DNA from 3 places in the Paenibacillus sp. FSL H7-689 genome. Region 1 is predicted to be linked to each of the others. Evidence: riboswitches for the same ligand, from Rfam matches in the RefSeq annotation. Region 1 holds a riboswitch; each other region holds the start of a gene.
The links. Region 1 has a riboswitch for S-adenosylmethionine ahead of mmuP (S-methylmethionine permease). Riboswitches for the same ligand answer to the same signal wherever they lie in the genome.
Positions count from the first base shown of each region.

Region 2: it holds a riboswitch for S-adenosylmethionine, as region 1 does, so the genes downstream of both, C170_RS00485 (methionine ABC transporter ATP-binding protein) here and mmuP (S-methylmethionine permease) in region 1, are expected to answer to the same signal.
Region 3: it holds a riboswitch for S-adenosylmethionine, as region 1 does, so the genes downstream of both, metA (homoserine O-acetyltransferase MetA) here and mmuP (S-methylmethionine permease) in region 1, are expected to answer to the same signal.

Region 1 covers NZ_ASPU01000007.1:37,663-43,086, forward strand. The annotation lists gene C170_RS04495 (Ger(x)C family spore germination protein) at 1-1,126, shown strand, start outside; SAM riboswitch class I at 1,197-1,298, shown strand; gene mmuP (S-methylmethionine permease) at 1,391-2,803, shown strand; gene mmuM (homocysteine S-methyltransferase) at 2,781-3,857, shown strand; gene C170_RS04510 (ABC transporter permease) at 3,941-5,424, opposite strand, start outside.
Region 2 covers NZ_ASPU01000002.1:105,264-110,687, reverse strand. The annotation lists gene C170_RS00495 (MetQ/NlpA family ABC transporter substrate-binding protein) at 1-834, opposite strand, end outside; gene C170_RS00490 (methionine ABC transporter permease) at 909-1,568, opposite strand; gene C170_RS00485 (methionine ABC transporter ATP-binding protein) at 1,569-2,603, opposite strand; SAM riboswitch class I at 2,730-2,871, opposite strand; gene C170_RS00480 (Cthe_2314 family HEPN domain-containing protein) at 3,001-3,717, opposite strand; gene C170_RS00475 (COX15/CtaA family protein) at 3,881-4,819, opposite strand; gene C170_RS00470 (thioredoxin family protein) at 5,362-5,424, opposite strand, start outside.
Region 3 covers NZ_ASPU01000015.1:485,740-491,163, reverse strand. The annotation lists gene C170_RS13100 (ROK family protein) at 1-113, shown strand, start outside; gene C170_RS13095 (HRDC domain-containing protein) at 290-1,291, shown strand; gene corA (magnesium/cobalt transporter CorA) at 1,362-2,297, opposite strand; SAM riboswitch class I at 2,749-2,872, shown strand; gene metA (homoserine O-acetyltransferase MetA) at 3,109-4,026, shown strand; gene C170_RS13080 (PLP-dependent transferase) at 4,051-5,238, shown strand; gene C170_RS13075 (trans-sulfuration enzyme family protein) at 5,235-5,424, shown strand, end outside.

The sequences.
Region 1 (5,424 bases):
TCGAGAGATAGAGGATCTAAGTGTCTACGTTGGTCTCGGGATCGATATCGGCAAAGAGACGGAATTTGAGGAGAACATCGCCAATCAGGGAGGAGGGTACTCCAAGCAGAACAATTTGACGGCCACGGTACAGATTGCTCCCGGTAATTCCAGCAGTCAAAAGAGCCAACAATCCGGTTCGCCTGCTTCTGGTAAAACGTCCTATTCCAATGAACAGCTTACCGGAGATTCATTGCTGCAAATCTTTCGTCAGTTTGCACTGAGACGAGATCATCCGCTCATCGGACATCATCTGAAGGTTATCGTTGTGTCCAAGGATATCGCCAAAAAGTATGGTCTGGACCAGCTGCTGGATTTTGTACTTCGGGATAACGATATTCGTCCTAACTGTCTGGTGTTGATTAGCCATCATCGCGCTGTTGATGTACTGACTTCAGATGATCCTTCCCGGATTCCAGCATTTTATCTTACAGGTATTACCGGTAATTCATACTTGTCCAATAAAATCCTGGACCCCGTTCTACTCTCCAAATTAGATGCACAAATGCAATCCGGTTCCAGCTTTTTGCTCCAGAATGTACTGAACTTCAATGGAGAGGACAAGTTCTCCGGTGCCAGTATCTTTGATGGGAAAACAACCAAATTCATCGGGGAACTCAGCCAAACGGATCTAGAAGGGCTATCTTGGCTCAGACCTAAAGAAAAAGGAGGTATCTTGAAGACATACAATAAAGAGGGGTTCACTGTTGTATATGAAATGAAGAAGAAAAAAACAACAATAATTCCAAAAGTGGTTGGCGATGATATTTCATTCCATGTGAAAACTGAATCCGAAGGCTGGTTGATGGAGGATTGGCGTGCTCCCGAGGAAGAGGAAAAAGGTGCGTATCTCAGTGAATTGGAAAAAGAATTTGCTGAACTTGCCAAACAACAGATTCGACAGTTGTTATACAAACTGCAGCATACCTATAAAGTAGATGTTGCGGATTTTCGGGATAGCTTGCGTATTAAAGAACCTAAAACATGGAAAAAAGTCAAAGACGATTGGGATAAAATTTTTAGCACCGTGCCGATCACCTATGAGGTAAAGACCACCATCACGAATCCGGGGTCTTCCACCGAATAGCGAGGTGTGCCATATATTATTTAATTGTTGACACATTCATGATAGATCGCTATATTAGTAAAAAATCATTTTCTTATCCAGAGAGGTGGAGGGACTGGCCCTTAGAAACCTCAGCAACAGATCTGAAGGATACTGTGCTAATTCCAGCGGGTGAAAGCCTGATAGATAGGAGCGTTTGTTTTTATTTGTCAGTAACGGCGCACTCTTTAGGCAGAGTGGGTCTTTTTTGTTTTTTCTGGATGAAGAAGTAGGGGAGCAGAAGGTATGGAGAACAACAACGACAAAGGGCATTTTCAGCGGAAAATGCAGGCACGGCATGTGGTCATGCTCTCTCTCGGAGGAGTCATTGGAACGGGATTATTCCTCAGCTCAGGTTACACCATTCAGCAGGCGGGACCACTGGGAACCATTCTGTCCTATCTGATTGGAGCCATCGTTGTATATCTGGTGATGCTCTGTCTTGGTGAACTGTCTGTTCATATGCCAGAGACGGGAGCATTTCATAGTTATGCAGCCAAATATATCGGACCGGCAACAGGTTACACGGTGGCTTGGTTATACTGGTTAACCTGGACTGTTGCGCTTGGCTCCGAATTCACAGCCGCCGGATTGCTTATGCAGCGCTGGTTCCCATCGGTAAACGTATGGATATGGAGCGCGGTTTTTGCACTGATGATCTTTCTGTTTAACGCTCTAACGGTGAAATTTTTTGCGGAATCCGAGTTCTGGTTCTCATCTGTAAAAGTAGTGACTATCGTAATCTTCATTATAATCGGTGGCGCAGCCATGTTCGGCATCATCCCGATGGCGGATTCTGAACCGGCTCCATTTATATCGAATATTACCGCATCCGGGTGGTTCCCTCATGGGGCTACAGCGATATTGATGACCATGCTTGCTGTAAACTTTGCCTTCTCAGGCACCGAGTTAATCGGGATTGCCGCCGGTGAGACGGAGAACCCGGAAAAGACGATACCAAAGGCTATTCATACAACGCTGTGGCGTTTGGTTATTTTCTTCATCGGAACGATTGTTATCTTGTCGGCCTTGCTACCCATGTCGGATGCCAGTGTACTGGAAAGTCCATTTGTAGCGGTAATGGAGCGGGTGGGTGTACCCTATGCAGCAGATATTATGAACTTTGTTATTCTGACGGCGATTCTCTCTGCTGCCAATTCAGGCCTGTATGCTTCGTCGCGGATGCTCTGGTCTCTGGCTGACAAAAAAACGATCTCCCCGTGGTTTGCCAAATTGACCAAACAGGGTGTACCCCTGAATGCACTTCTGATTAGTATGGTGGGTGGTGCGCTGGCATTGCTGTCCAGTATTATTGCACCAGGTACGGTGTATATTACGCTGGTTTCCATTTCAGGTCTGGCTGTCGTTGCGGTATGGATGAGCATCAGCGCTTCCCAATACATGTTCCGCAGACAATATATCCGGGAAGGACATGCGGTCAAAGATCTGGTCTACCGCACACCACTGTATCCGGTGGTACCAATTGTTTCATTTATATTATGCCTGGCTTCATGCATAGGTATTGCCTTTGACCCGACACAGCGGATTGCGCTGTATTGTGGGGTTCCGTTTATCGCAGTATGTTACGCTGCTTATTATCTGACAGAACGTGTGAATAAGAAAAGAGGACAAGTACATGACGCAAGAACAACAGACTAACCCCATAGAACAGATCCTTCGTGAACATCCGGTCATGATTCTGGATGGAGCGTTGGCTACGGAACTCGAACAGCATGGATGTGATCTCGATGATCCACTATGGTCTGCTCGTGTGTTGCTTGAGAATCCGGATGTTATTGTTCAGGTCCATGCAGATTATTTTCGAGCAGGAGCCGACTGTGCGATTACATCCAGTTATCAGGCGACGGTGGATGGTTTCCGCAAGAGAGGGATCGATGAACAGTCAGCACTGGAGCTGATCCGGAAGACGGTGGAACTGGCTGTACAGGCGAGAGATGACGTATGGGCAGAAGTGCAGAGCGGTGTAGTAGGGAGAGAAAGCTCGACAGGTCAGCTTGTAAAAGCTCCTTCAGTACGTTCCGAGAACGTGGAGAACGAGGAGAACGAGGAGAACATAACAGATCGTACAGGGGATCGCGAAGCAGACAGTCTTCGTCCACGTCCAATTATTGCCGGTTCCGTTGGTCCGTACGGCGCCTATCTGGCGGATGGTTCAGAGTATGTGGGACATTACGACGTGTCGGATGAGACGCTTGCCGCATTTCACCGTCCACGTATGGCGGCGCTGATTGAAGCGGGTGCTGATATTCTGGCGTTTGAGACGATTCCTTCCTTGCAGGAAGCACAGGTGCTGGTTGATGTACTGAAGGAGTTTCCTCATGCGTATGCCTGGTTATCATTTTCTTTAAAAGACGGGACAAGCATCAGCGAGGGCACACCGCTTGAGGTATGTGCACAGACGTTTGGCTCCGAGCCGCAGGTTGCGGCAATTGGCCTGAACTGCGCTCCCATGGAAGTGGTGACGGAAGCCGTAAGTATTCTTAGCCGTGCCAGCGACAAACCTGTTATTGTGTATCCGAACTCAGGTGAGACGTATGATGCAGTGACGAAGACGTGGAGTGGACAGGGTACATGTGGCAGCATGAGTGATGCTTCGGAACAGTGGGTTGCTGCGGGCGCGCAAATTATTGGCGGCTGCTGCCGTACTACGCCACATCAGATTGGTGTACTTGCGAAGAAATGGCGGAATTAGTTCATATCATGATAACAAGCCCTTCCACATCCTATAGAGGTATGGAAGGGCTTGTTTTATTGTGTTAAGGCATTCTGATTACATTATTCGATAACCAGCATACGTGGCGATGCTTCCCGAATGATTCTCGAAGAGAACCACGAGCCAAGACTGGCTGCAATGATGCTTAGACAGGTGAACAGTACCATTCCACCCCAATGCAGGATCAGTGGAAGCTGTACGATACCATAACCGGAAAGGACCATTTCGAGTAGAAGAGGCAGCAGGTATACGCCGACGAAAATACCCAGTATGGCTCCCACGGAGGACAGTATGAACATTCCCATGGTGAGCGACAACCGGATTTGGCGAGATGTCATTCCCAGCGATTTGTATATCCCGTACGTTCTGCTTTCTTTACGGATATTGATTCTACAAGTACTGAAAATAATGATGAACGTCACAATGATAAACAGCAATCCGATCAGGCTCATCGGATAGATCAGGATGTTAGCGGCTTCCGCGTAAACCGAATCAAGCAAAGTCTTCTGAGTGACTACCGAAGCAAAATCTTTAAATTGCTCATTTAATTCAGAGGCAACCTTACCCGCTTGTGCCATATCGTTCACATTGATGAAGATAACATCAAATTCACTATAACCGGGGTTCACACTTCTCATGGCATCAATGGTGATTCTGCCTGAAACAGACATGTTGGCGATCGCCTGATAGATGCCTGTGATGAGGAATGTACGCTTTTCTCCTTCAATATAGATATCGATAAGATCACCGAGATCTTTATTTGATGTTTTGGCTACACTTACACCAAGGGCAATTTCATTCGCATGTTGTGGGTTACCCCCTTTTAACGTTTCGAATCCAAGTTCCTGATAACTCCCGTCCAGTACACTCAAGTTGAGACTGAGGGATTGGCCCTTCACTGTTGCAGAAGACTCCGGGCTAATTACACCCGTTGTGTTCCCTTGCCAGCCTGCATTGCTAATCCTTGTATCCTCTTCTAACGTGTGTTTCAATACAGTCTTTGGAAAGTTACCTTTGTTCACGACTACTGCTGCGATATTGGCATTGTCATACCCCCATTTAGCTGCGGTCTGTTCAATTCCGGTTATACTGGTCAGCAGAACATAACCCAGAACAAGTACGGAGGAAGCCATGGTGGCTAGCAGGAGTGTTAGAACAGAGCTTTTGGTGTTTTTGAACACATGTCTGAATCCAAGTACGGCGGTGACAGGCAGTCGTGTAAATCCGATCCAGTGTGCCCATGGCGAATTCATTTTGCCAGCCATCCGGCCGTGATCTGTCTCCGACATACCATAACGAATAGCTTGCACGGGCTGTATGCTGCGTGCCTTTTTGGCATATAACACAGTGAACAGAATCACTAGAGCAAATAGTAGTACGCCGGACAGTATGGCCGCATCCAATCCATGGACTGGAATGTTCTGATTCCCCACTCGAAGAGAGGATACAGAAATATTAATGATCCATTTGGATATCCATATACTGAGTGCAAGTCCTGGGATAATGGCTACGATGGATATCAATGCATATTGAATAACATAGGTGC
Region 2 (5,424 bases), on a different contig from region 1:
AGTTGCAGGTTCAACTGCACCTTTATAACGTTCTTTGATGAATGTTTTCACTTCTTCGGAGTGCAAAGCAGCAGCCAGTTTTTGGATTGCATCTGCATCCTTGTTGTCCTCACGGGAAACGAGGATGTTTGCGTATGGGTTACCTTGCAGATCTTCGATCAGCAAAGCATCATTCGCCGGATTCAGGTTCGCTTCAAGCGCATAGTTAGCGTTGATAAATACCAGATCTGCTTCATCCAATTGACGAGGCATCATGGCTGCATCCAGCTCGATGATATCCAGGTTCTTCGGATTGGCTGTGATGTCTTGAATCGTAGATGTAATATTCGTGTTGTCTTTCAGCGTAATGATACCTTCCTTCGCAAGCAACAACAGTGCACGTCCACCATTGGATGGGTCATTTGGAATTGCTACTTTTGCGCCATCAGCCAATTCATCCAAAGACTTAATCTTCTTGGAGTATCCACCAAAAGGTTCAACATGAACAGGTGTTACAGAAACGAGGTTGAATCCACGTTCTTTATTCTCTGTGTCCAGATAAGGCTGGTGCTGGAAGAAGTTCGCATCCAATTTTTTATCAGCAAGTTGCTGATTGGGTTGTACATAGTCATTGAACGTAACGACTTGCAGACGGATACCTTGTGCTTCCAGTTCAGGCTTGATGCTCTCCAGAATCTCTGCGTGTGGTGTAGGTGAAGCTCCAACTTTCAATTCAACTGTACGAGGTGCACCTGCTGAATTGTCTGCGCCGCTATCGGCGTCCTTGTTGTTTCCGCAAGCTGCGAGAACCGCAATCAACATAAGACTAAGTAGAGCAAAAGACCATTTTTTCATGTGTAAAACCCCTTCTCTAATCATTTTGTCATGTGGCATCTGCATTAATGCATATCCATCATGTTATCTATGTGTTATTTCCTGGTGAAAAATGTAACCAAGCGATCTCCAGCCATCTGGAGAATTTGCACTAGAATGATCATCGACACTACGGATATGATCATAATTTCATTTTGATAACGGAAGTATCCATAGTTGATTGCCAGTGTTCCCAGACCTCCACCGCCAACCATGCCCGCCATCGCCGTATAGGAGACGAGCGTAACAATGGTGATCGTTATACCAGCAAGCAGTCCAGGCAGTGCCTCAGGCAGTAACACCCGTCTTACAATCTGTCCGGTCGATGCACCCATCGCCTGTGCCGCTTCAATGACACCACGATCAACTTCTCGCAACGTCGTCTCCACCAAACGAGCAAAATAAGGAGCTGCTGAAATCACCAAAGGAGGTATAACGCCGAGCACCCCCGTAGCTGTACCGACGAGTATACGAGTGAATGGAATAAGAGCAACAATCAATATGATAAATGGGACTGAGCGCAAAATATTCACAATCAGGGATAGTATAGTGTACACTGCCCGTGACTTAATCGAAGCAGATCGGGCTGTCATGAACAGCAGTACTCCGAGCGGTAAACCTAAGATAACGGTAAACAAGCCTGATACACCCAAAATTTGCAGTGTCTCTATGGAAGCTTTACCAACCTCTTCCCAACGTACGGTTGAAAAATCCATCTAACGAAGCACCTCCACATCAAGTCCCTCAGCGGTTAATTCTGATATCGTCCGATCAATCGCATTTGAATCACCCTCGAACCGAACGGTCAGCTGCCCATAAGGAACCTGTTTGATCGTAGAGATTGTACCTTGCAGGATGGCAAAATCCACGCCTGTTTTACGTACCGTTCTAGACAAAATCGCTTCATACGTTTTGTTACCCAGAAAGGATATCTTCACAAGTTTGGAAGCAGCACCTGCCTGCAATTCAACGCCTGCATTTGCCAGAGCGGTCTCTTCCAGAGCAAGTCCAGCTTCATGGTCACGCATCATGAAGTCCCGCGTAATCGCATGCTGCGGCTTCAGGAACACGTCTGTAACAGGTCCTTGTTCCACAATGCCACCTTGATGAATGACAGCCACCTTGTCACAGATGTTCTGAATGACATGCATCTCATGTGTGATCAGCACAATCGTAAGGTTGTACTTTTCATTAATGTCGAGTAATAACTTAAGGATTGAATTTGTCGTCTGCGGATCAAGTGCCGAAGTAGCCTCATCACAGAGAAGAACATTTGGGTCACTTGCAAGTGCTCTCGCAATCCCTACACGTTGTTTTTGGCCACCCGATAATTGAGCCGGATATTTGCTGCTATGGTGCTCCAGACCAACCAGTGCGAGCATTTCCTTCACTTTGCGATCAATGACTTCCTTGGGTGTATTCACAAGTTTTAGTGGAAAAGCTACATTGTCATATACCGTTGCCGAGGATAACAGATTAAAGTGTTGAAAAATCATTCCGATCTTGCGTCTCTGTTGCTGCAATTCGGTTTTGCTCAGTTCAGTCAGGTTAATTCCGTCAACCCATACCTCACCCTCCGTAGGCCGTTCCAGCAAATTAATACAGCGAATCAATGTGCTTTTGCCCGCTCCGGAATGGCCAATCACTCCGTAGATTTCGCCCTTTTGGATGCTCAAATTCAACTCGGATAACGCTGTTGTAGATTTTGTTCCTTTGCCGTACGTTTTCGTTAAACCTTTTAATTCAATCAATCGCACTTGCCCCTTTCCAACCACCTACATGTATCTTTACCCGATCTAAAGGAAAACTCCCCCTAAAGTACAAAAAAAGAGCCCTTTGCAGATACAAAGAGGGCTCTTCACGTGAAAGAATATACCTTCTCATCTGCCAAAATCGTGTCTTGCACCATTTTGTAGGAATTAGCACCTAACATCTATAACGAATGATACATGTATCATGTCATTACAAATCGGTTGCCGGGCTTCATCGGGCCTGTCCCTCCGCCGCTCTCGATAAGAAATATGTTGTTGTAGGATTTTATAAGTTCATGTAGTTTATGCTTTATAATGTGAACGTAACTTCCGAAATATCAGTTATATCCATGTAACATTCGATTGAAACTCAGTATATTCCAAGTATTCCGATTTGTCAAAGGGAATTATTTCTTTTCCATATTTTATTGATATAACTATAAGAGGCTGTTAACGTTTCACAGACCATATCCACGCCCTGACGCATTTCCTGCACATGCTGATTCAGATCCTCCAATTTCACTTTACCTTGCAAGGTCTGGTGTAACTGCCACAGGTCATCGTGCATTTCTGAGTTCATGTAGTGAATTTCCATATTACGTCGCTTGCGCAGCTTGCTCATCGGTTCACGATAAGAGTCCTTGATCTGTATTAATTGCAATGCAAGATCATGATGCTCCCGTGCATAGTCGAACTGCCTTAACACAGTAAAATAAGAAAAATGCGCTTTGGTATTGGAAGTATTCAGCTGGAATATTTCATTTAATACTGTGCCGACTTTATCCAGAATGGCAAAGCAGCGGATAAAGCCATCTTTGTAGAAATACACATAACGTGCATACTCGGCTTTTTCAGTCGGCGTCATATCATCCGTTGAACCTGCAACGACCTTTTTACGAAAATGAGCAGCAGCGAAACAGCTTTGCTCCAGTTCATCCAGTGAGGAGATGAGTCCCTGAGTCCACACATACAGTTTCCGATAGTCATGCGTGGGATCATGGTCCACATGCATTTGTCGTTGAAATAGCTCAAGCGTATGCGCCATTGCGTCCATCGCTGCTTTCAATTTACCTTCGTTTATACGTGGCTTTTCCCCCAACAACGTTCGCAGCATATCTAACCTCCTCTTTTCCAAATCAACAAGAATTCATCACCGTAAACGAAGCATCATTCATTCCGTGTAATTGCTGCTTGCCATAGGTTGCCCTGATCCCTCTGACATCAAACAAAGTCCACCTGTCCAATGATGTACATCACTGGATGGTGGACTTTCATATTTAAAAACGATTAGCCGGGCGATGTAGCTTGTACACCAGGAAACTCATATACGTTAAGACTCCGAACAATATGGCGATATCCAGCATATGAGCAAGAGCTACGAACATGTATACTTCCGGACGGTTCATTGTCACCATCATGAAAATACCAATGACTACTTGCATCAGAATAAGAACAACGGATACCACACCCAGAGTACGCATTTCCTTGTTGTCCGGATGATTACGGTAAGCGAAGTGACCCAGGATCGCGATAACAATCACGAGCGACGCAGCTGCTGCACGGTGAGCAAAAGCAACCGCTACCCCACCCGAAAGCTCAGGAATAATCTGACCGTTACAAAGCGGAAATCCAGAACATCCGCCGGCAGAATCCGTGTGACTCACAAATGCACCTGTGTATACCACGAGATATGTGTAAATGGTGGAGAACCAGACCAGATTCCTGAATTTTTTGCTAACCCGAGGGTATTTATTCAGGCGCTCCAATCCGCCATCTTTTGCCTCCTGCCTTATGCCCAGCGCCATCATTAGAGAACTCGCAAAAGCGATCAGTGCAAAACCAAAATGCAGTGCCATGACTGCTGAAGATTGGGAGAAGACAACGGCAAAAGCCCCCATGATTCCCTGGACGATAACAAATACCAGAGTTAAGAAAGAAAACAATTGCAGGTCACGGCGTGATTTGCCAAACCGCAGAAAAGCAACAAACGAGGCAATGGACAACAGTCCAGCCAGTGCACTTACAGCGCGATGGGAATATTCAATGAGTGAAGCCACAGTATGTGCGGGAACGAGTTTTCCGTTACATAAAGGCCATTCTGTTCCGCAGCCAAGGCCTGATTCCGTTTTGGTTACGATGCCTCCACCAAAAGTAGCCAGAAACATGACAAGACAGGTTAATACGGTTAACCATTTAAACAAAGTTAAGTGTTTCAATTTTTTCTCACCCGCTGTTGGTTTAAGATGGCGAAGAATATTCTCCGCTTGTTTCGGTACTTTGACACTTATTTCACAACTAAATTCATTATACCGGATAAAATGTTCATTGACGTCGCGCTTTGTGACAAAATGTTAACGTCTGGTGAAATAATGACCCGCAGGTCATTGGAGTTATGTAATTGAGGGATATGCCAGTTCAATTGTGTCTTAAACAGAATCCTGAACACACAAACGCAAACGCCATTTCCCTATTTCAAGAGAAATGGCGTTTCATCTAGTATACCCTTTTACAACATGAACCTGTCATACTTTTATATAAGTTCAATGAAACATTTACACAATAACGGAGAGGACAGAAATAACCAGAAGAAGCGAAGCTAAAAGCTTTCTGGAAGAAAGCTGCATCGGAAGCATATGCTTCGCCTTTATCCCCGGATTTCTCCCCTTTATAAAAGGGATCAAAGAAATCTGGGGATAACAGCGATCGGAAGGTTATTCTGTCATCGGAGTGCCTGTGTAAAAGTTGAGCTTGTATAACATTATTTATGAATCGTGTTGTACACCTCAACTGCGCGATCCAGGAACTGCTCAATCTCTTCTCT
Region 3 (5,424 bases), on a different contig from region 1:
AGCATCCGGCACTTCAATCCGACATTGACCAGTATGTTGTTTCACCAGGACTTGGTGACAATGCGGGTCTGTGTGGTTCACTGGCGCTTGCCAAGTTGGCATTGAATAAGTAGGTCATTAAGGGATTGACGAATTTTACCATTGTGGTATGATATGGGCAACAGCATAGTACGGTTAATGAGGAAGCACCTCTCTTGCATGGATTTTGCAGGAGGGGTGTTTTTTTGTGCTGCCTATAGGTAGTATCTCTAACTCGTATAAGCTGAATATTCAAAGGGAGGGAACGAAAATGGAAGTCATTTTCATGAACAGATTGTCCAGAATGTCAGATCAGAATGCAGAGTATGCACAGTTATGGATTGGGGAAGAGGAAGATAGTTGGCAGCTGGGATGGAGTCGCTACGAGGAAGGAGAGCGTGAGGACAGCATCTGGTATGAAGGGACTTCTTGGGAGGAGCTGCTTCATATTTACCGTCATCAGCTTACCATACAGATGAGTGAGGGGTACCGACCGCAGTTGCAGGGGTTATTTCATGAGAATGATGATCTGAAGTCACGCAGTTATGGTGGACAGCGGCTCCATTGTTACAGTGAGTTATACGGCAATGAACAATTATATACGGATCTGTGCACATGGCGCAGGAAGAGAGCTGTGTCTGACCGGAAGGCACCGTATTTTATTGCAACGAATCGTCTGCTGCGTTTGATCAGTGCCTTTGTTCCGCAATCGCTGGATGAACTGATGCAACTTCCGGGCGTAGGAGAGAGCAAAGCAACTGAGTATGGTGCGGAATGGATGGAGATTACAACCGGACTGGAGCGTTCAACGACATTCCCGCTGGACTGGGTATACACGGCGCTGAAGGAAGAAGAGTATGAGAGTTGGTTATACAAGCAGAGAGAGCAGAAGTACAAGCAGGAACTTGATAAGTTCACCACGCGTAAGCAGGTGCTTGAAGGCATGAAGGAAGGGCATACGTTAGAGGAGATTGTTAATCGATCTGGATTATCCCGACGCGAGTTGGTTGAGCTGTTAGAGGCACTGGATCACGAAGGTTATGACACCGATTGTCTTCTTGATGTGGAGCTGGCAGTGATGCCAGAGAACGAACAAGAGGCCGTATGGAGTGCGTATGAGGAGCTGGGAGATACGTTCCTGAAGCCAGTATTACATAAGGTGTATGGAGGAGAGAAACCCGATGGAGGAAGTCTGGAGCAGGTCTATGAAAGACTGCGCATGATTCGAATCCGCTTCCGTCGGCACGCAGAGACAGAGAAGAATGTTGGTTAATAATCAGAAATGAAAAAAGACGAGGCGTTTCTCCCGGAGGAGCGCTTCGTCTTTGTTATTTCATACGAGTTCATACCCAGTCTTTCTTGCGGAAAATGAAGAACATGCTCAGGCCCAGAGTAACCATCAGGCCAATCACAACAAAATAGCTGTATTTCCAGTTAAGCTCTGGCATGTTCGTAAAGTTCATGCCGTATATACCGGTAATGACCGTCAGCGGCATGAAGACCGTGGTAATGGCGGTAAATACACGCATGATTTCATTCGCCCGGTTCGCAATACTGGATTGGTAGGCTTCTCGCAAGTTGCCCATCAGGTCGCGATAAGTCTCAAAGGTTTCAGATATTTTTACAGCATTCTCATAGATGTCACTGAAATACTTTTGCAGTTGATCATCGATGAGACGCAGATCTTTTTTGTTGAGTGTATTAATGACCTCTTTCTGAGGTCCGAGCACTTTCTTCAGCCACAGAATCTCACTGCGCAGCCCGATAATTTCACTCAAATGTGACTTTTTGGTGTGCATCAGAATGTCTTCCTCAAGCTTCTCGATTCGTGCTTCAATTCGGTCACCTACGGTGAAATAATTATCAACAATCAAGTCAACCAGCAAATACAGCAGACGATCCGGTGTACTGATTTCCTGTTCCCACAGGATCGGTTTCAGTGTGCGCAATTCGCTGATCTTGTGCTTGGTAACACTAATAATGAAATGTCTGCCAAGGAATAAGTTGACCGCACGTAGAAATATCTCTTCATCATCAAAACGGATGCTATTAATCACAATAAAATAATGGTTCTCATAAATTTCAATCTTCGGACGTTGTTCTTCGTCACTAAGACAGTCTTCTACAGCCAGATCATGCATCAAGAACAGCGGCTGAAGTACCGCCAAATCGTCTACGTCTGCATCAATCCAGTAAAATCCTTCCGCTGGTGGAGTCAGCGCCTGCTGAATGTCGTCCACCGGAATAAATACACCGTTGTTTACCAACCGGATTTTCATCGTTAATCTACTCCTTCTGCACCCGCCAACTTGGCGGATATTATCATTATGGGCGCAAAAAGAACAAATCAGCCGGTCGGCAGCGGAGCCTGGAGATCAGGGCTGCGTTCACTATATAATCAAACGGAAGTCACGTCCCGCTGCCGGCATGCTGATGTCAGTTCTCTATGCAGTTTGTCGGAATTCGGCTGCCAGTCAGGCCTCGGGTCGCCATCCATTTAATATGTCACCTCTCACATAAGGGTTTATAACACCTTGTTTAGTATACCGCTGGTACAAGGTGCTTTCAAGCGCAAAAATGTGTCTATTTCGCGCCCTGAGGCAGTGTATGACAACGGATGATGAACGGTTCCGATCTGGGAAGCAGACATCGAACTGCAACTTGACGTGAGGGCATTAATGTAATAAAGTAGACGGTGAACCATATTTAATTACAATCTAATACAGCGAAATCTTATCAAGAGTAGGTGGAGGGACTGGCCCGATGAAACCCGGCAACCGGCGGTATACCGCACGGTGCTAATTCTTGCAGCGACTAAGTGTCAGGTGGCACTGTTGTAACTGAGAGATGAGAGAGGCGCATATCTATTTTACATATGACCTTTCTCGAAATCCGAGGAAGGTCTTTGTCATATGCCCCGACTTCTCAGCAGTGATTTTCGCTAAGGAACTTGAGGTTGTTTGTAACGTTGGATGAAAGAGCAATTCAATGTTTTTACAAGCTCAAGGCAGTCTATAACTGTATTGATGTGAAGACATCAAGCCAAGGGTGGCTGCATCTATCTATGCACAAGGAGGAGTTAGACTTACTATGCCAATCAAAATACCCGATACGCTACCAGCAAAAGAAGTACTTGAAGGAGAGAATATCTTCGTCATGGATGAAACTTCTGCATATCAGCAGGATATTCGTCCACTCCGTATCGCTATATTAAACCTGATGCCCACAAAGGAAACGACCGAAACACAATTGCTTCGTCTGGTGGGAAACACGCCTATTCAGGTGGATGTCGTTCTTGTACATCCCAAATCCCATACGTCGAAGAATACGTCTCAAGAGTATTTGGATCTGTTCTATAAAACCTTTGATGAGATTGAGCACCGTCGTTTCGATGGAATGATCATTACGGGTGCCCCGGTGGAACAGATGGATTTCGAAGACGTGAACTATTGGAATGAAATCCAGGAGATCTTCGAATGGACCAAAACCAATGTGACTTCAACCCTCCACATATGTTGGGCTTCTCAGGCAGGTTTATACCATCATTTTGACGTACCCAAGGTTGCACTTGATGAAAAGTGTTTTGGCGTTTTCCCACATACCATCAATAAACCACATGTTCCGTTGTTGCGTGGATTCGATGAAGTATTCAACGTTCCACATTCCCGTCATACGGAAGTGAGACGCGAAGATATTGAAAAGAATGAGAATTTAGAGATTTTGGCTGAATCTGAGGAAGCGGGGATCTTCCTGGTTGCTACCAAAGACGGCAAACAGATTTTTGCCACAGGACATGCCGAGTATGACCCGTTCTCATTAAAGTGGGAGTATGACCGGGATGCAGCCAAAGGTTTGGATATCGCATTGCCTAGGCATTATTATCCGAATGACGACCCTTCCCGTGTGCCACCAGCTACTTGGCGCGCTCATGCCAACTTATTATTCTCTAACTGGCTCAATTACTATGTGTATCAAGAAACACCTTACGATATTGGCCCGCAAATCTAATCGAGATTACAGGAGGATGCAGCAATGGAAGACAACAACAAGTTGAAAATCGAAAGCCGCTTAGCACAAATTGGGTCCATTAATGAACCGGTAACAGGCGCCATTAACTTTCCGATCTATCAATCCACTGCGTTTCGCCACCCGAAGCTTGGACAAAGCACGGGGTTTGATTATATTCGTACGACTAATCCAACCCGTAAAGTATTGGAAGAAGCCGCCGCAGCGCTGGAGTCCGGTGATGCAGGGTTTGCCTGTAGCTCGGGAATGGCCGCGCTGCAAACGATCTTTGCCATGTTTGGTCAAGGGGATCATCTGATTGTATCGCTGGATCTGTATGGTGGAACCTATCGTCTGCTGGAACGTATTCTGTCCCGTTTCGGCGTAACTGCAAGTTATGTGGACACGAATGACCTGGCAGCACTGGAGAAGGTTCGTCAGCCGAATACCAAAGCTGTATTTATTGAGACACCAACCAATCCACTGATGATGATCACAGATGTGGAAGCTGTCGCTTCCTGGGCGAAAAGTTACAACCTGTTGACCATTGTTGACAACACGTTGCTGACTCCATTTTTCCAACGTCCGATTGAACTGGGTGCCGATATCATCATTCATAGCGCTACCAAATATCTGGGCGGACATAATGATGTGCTCGCCGGACTAATTATTACCAAAGGTGAGGCGTTATCTGCTGAGATGGCGTTCCTGCATAATTCCATTGGAGCGGTATTATCTCCAAGTGACTCCTATCAGCTGATGAAAGGTATGAAAACGCTGGCTCTTCGCATGGAGCGTCATGAGCACAATGCAATTACTATTGCCAAATACTTGCTTGAGCACCCAGCGGTGGTTGAAGTGTATCATCCAGGTCTATCCGATCATCCGGGGTATGGGATACAGAACAAACAATCCACGGGTAACACAGGTATCTTCTCTTTCAAAGTGAAGGATGCACGTTATGTTGAACCGTTGCTACGTCATATCCAACTCATTGCTTTTGCCGAAAGTCTCGGCGGAGTTGAATCACTCATGACTTATCCAGCAGTACAGACTCATGCGGATATTCCGCTTGAAATTCGTGAAGCCGTAGGTGTGGATGACCGTCTGCTCCGGTTCTCCGTAGGCATTGAACATGCCGAAGATCTGATTGCAGATCTCGGCAATGCTCTGACAGTTGCACAACAGGAAGTGGAAGGAGGCGTGCACTCATGAGTGAGTCCAACAACAAGCCCAAATCCGAGTTAAAATTTGATACCAAATTGCTCCATTTTGGAGATGAGATTGACAAAACGACTGGAGCGTCCAGTGTACCGATCTACCAAGCATCAACATTCCATCATTTTGATATCTTCAATCCGCCTCAACATGATTACAGTCGTTCGGGTAATCCGACACGTC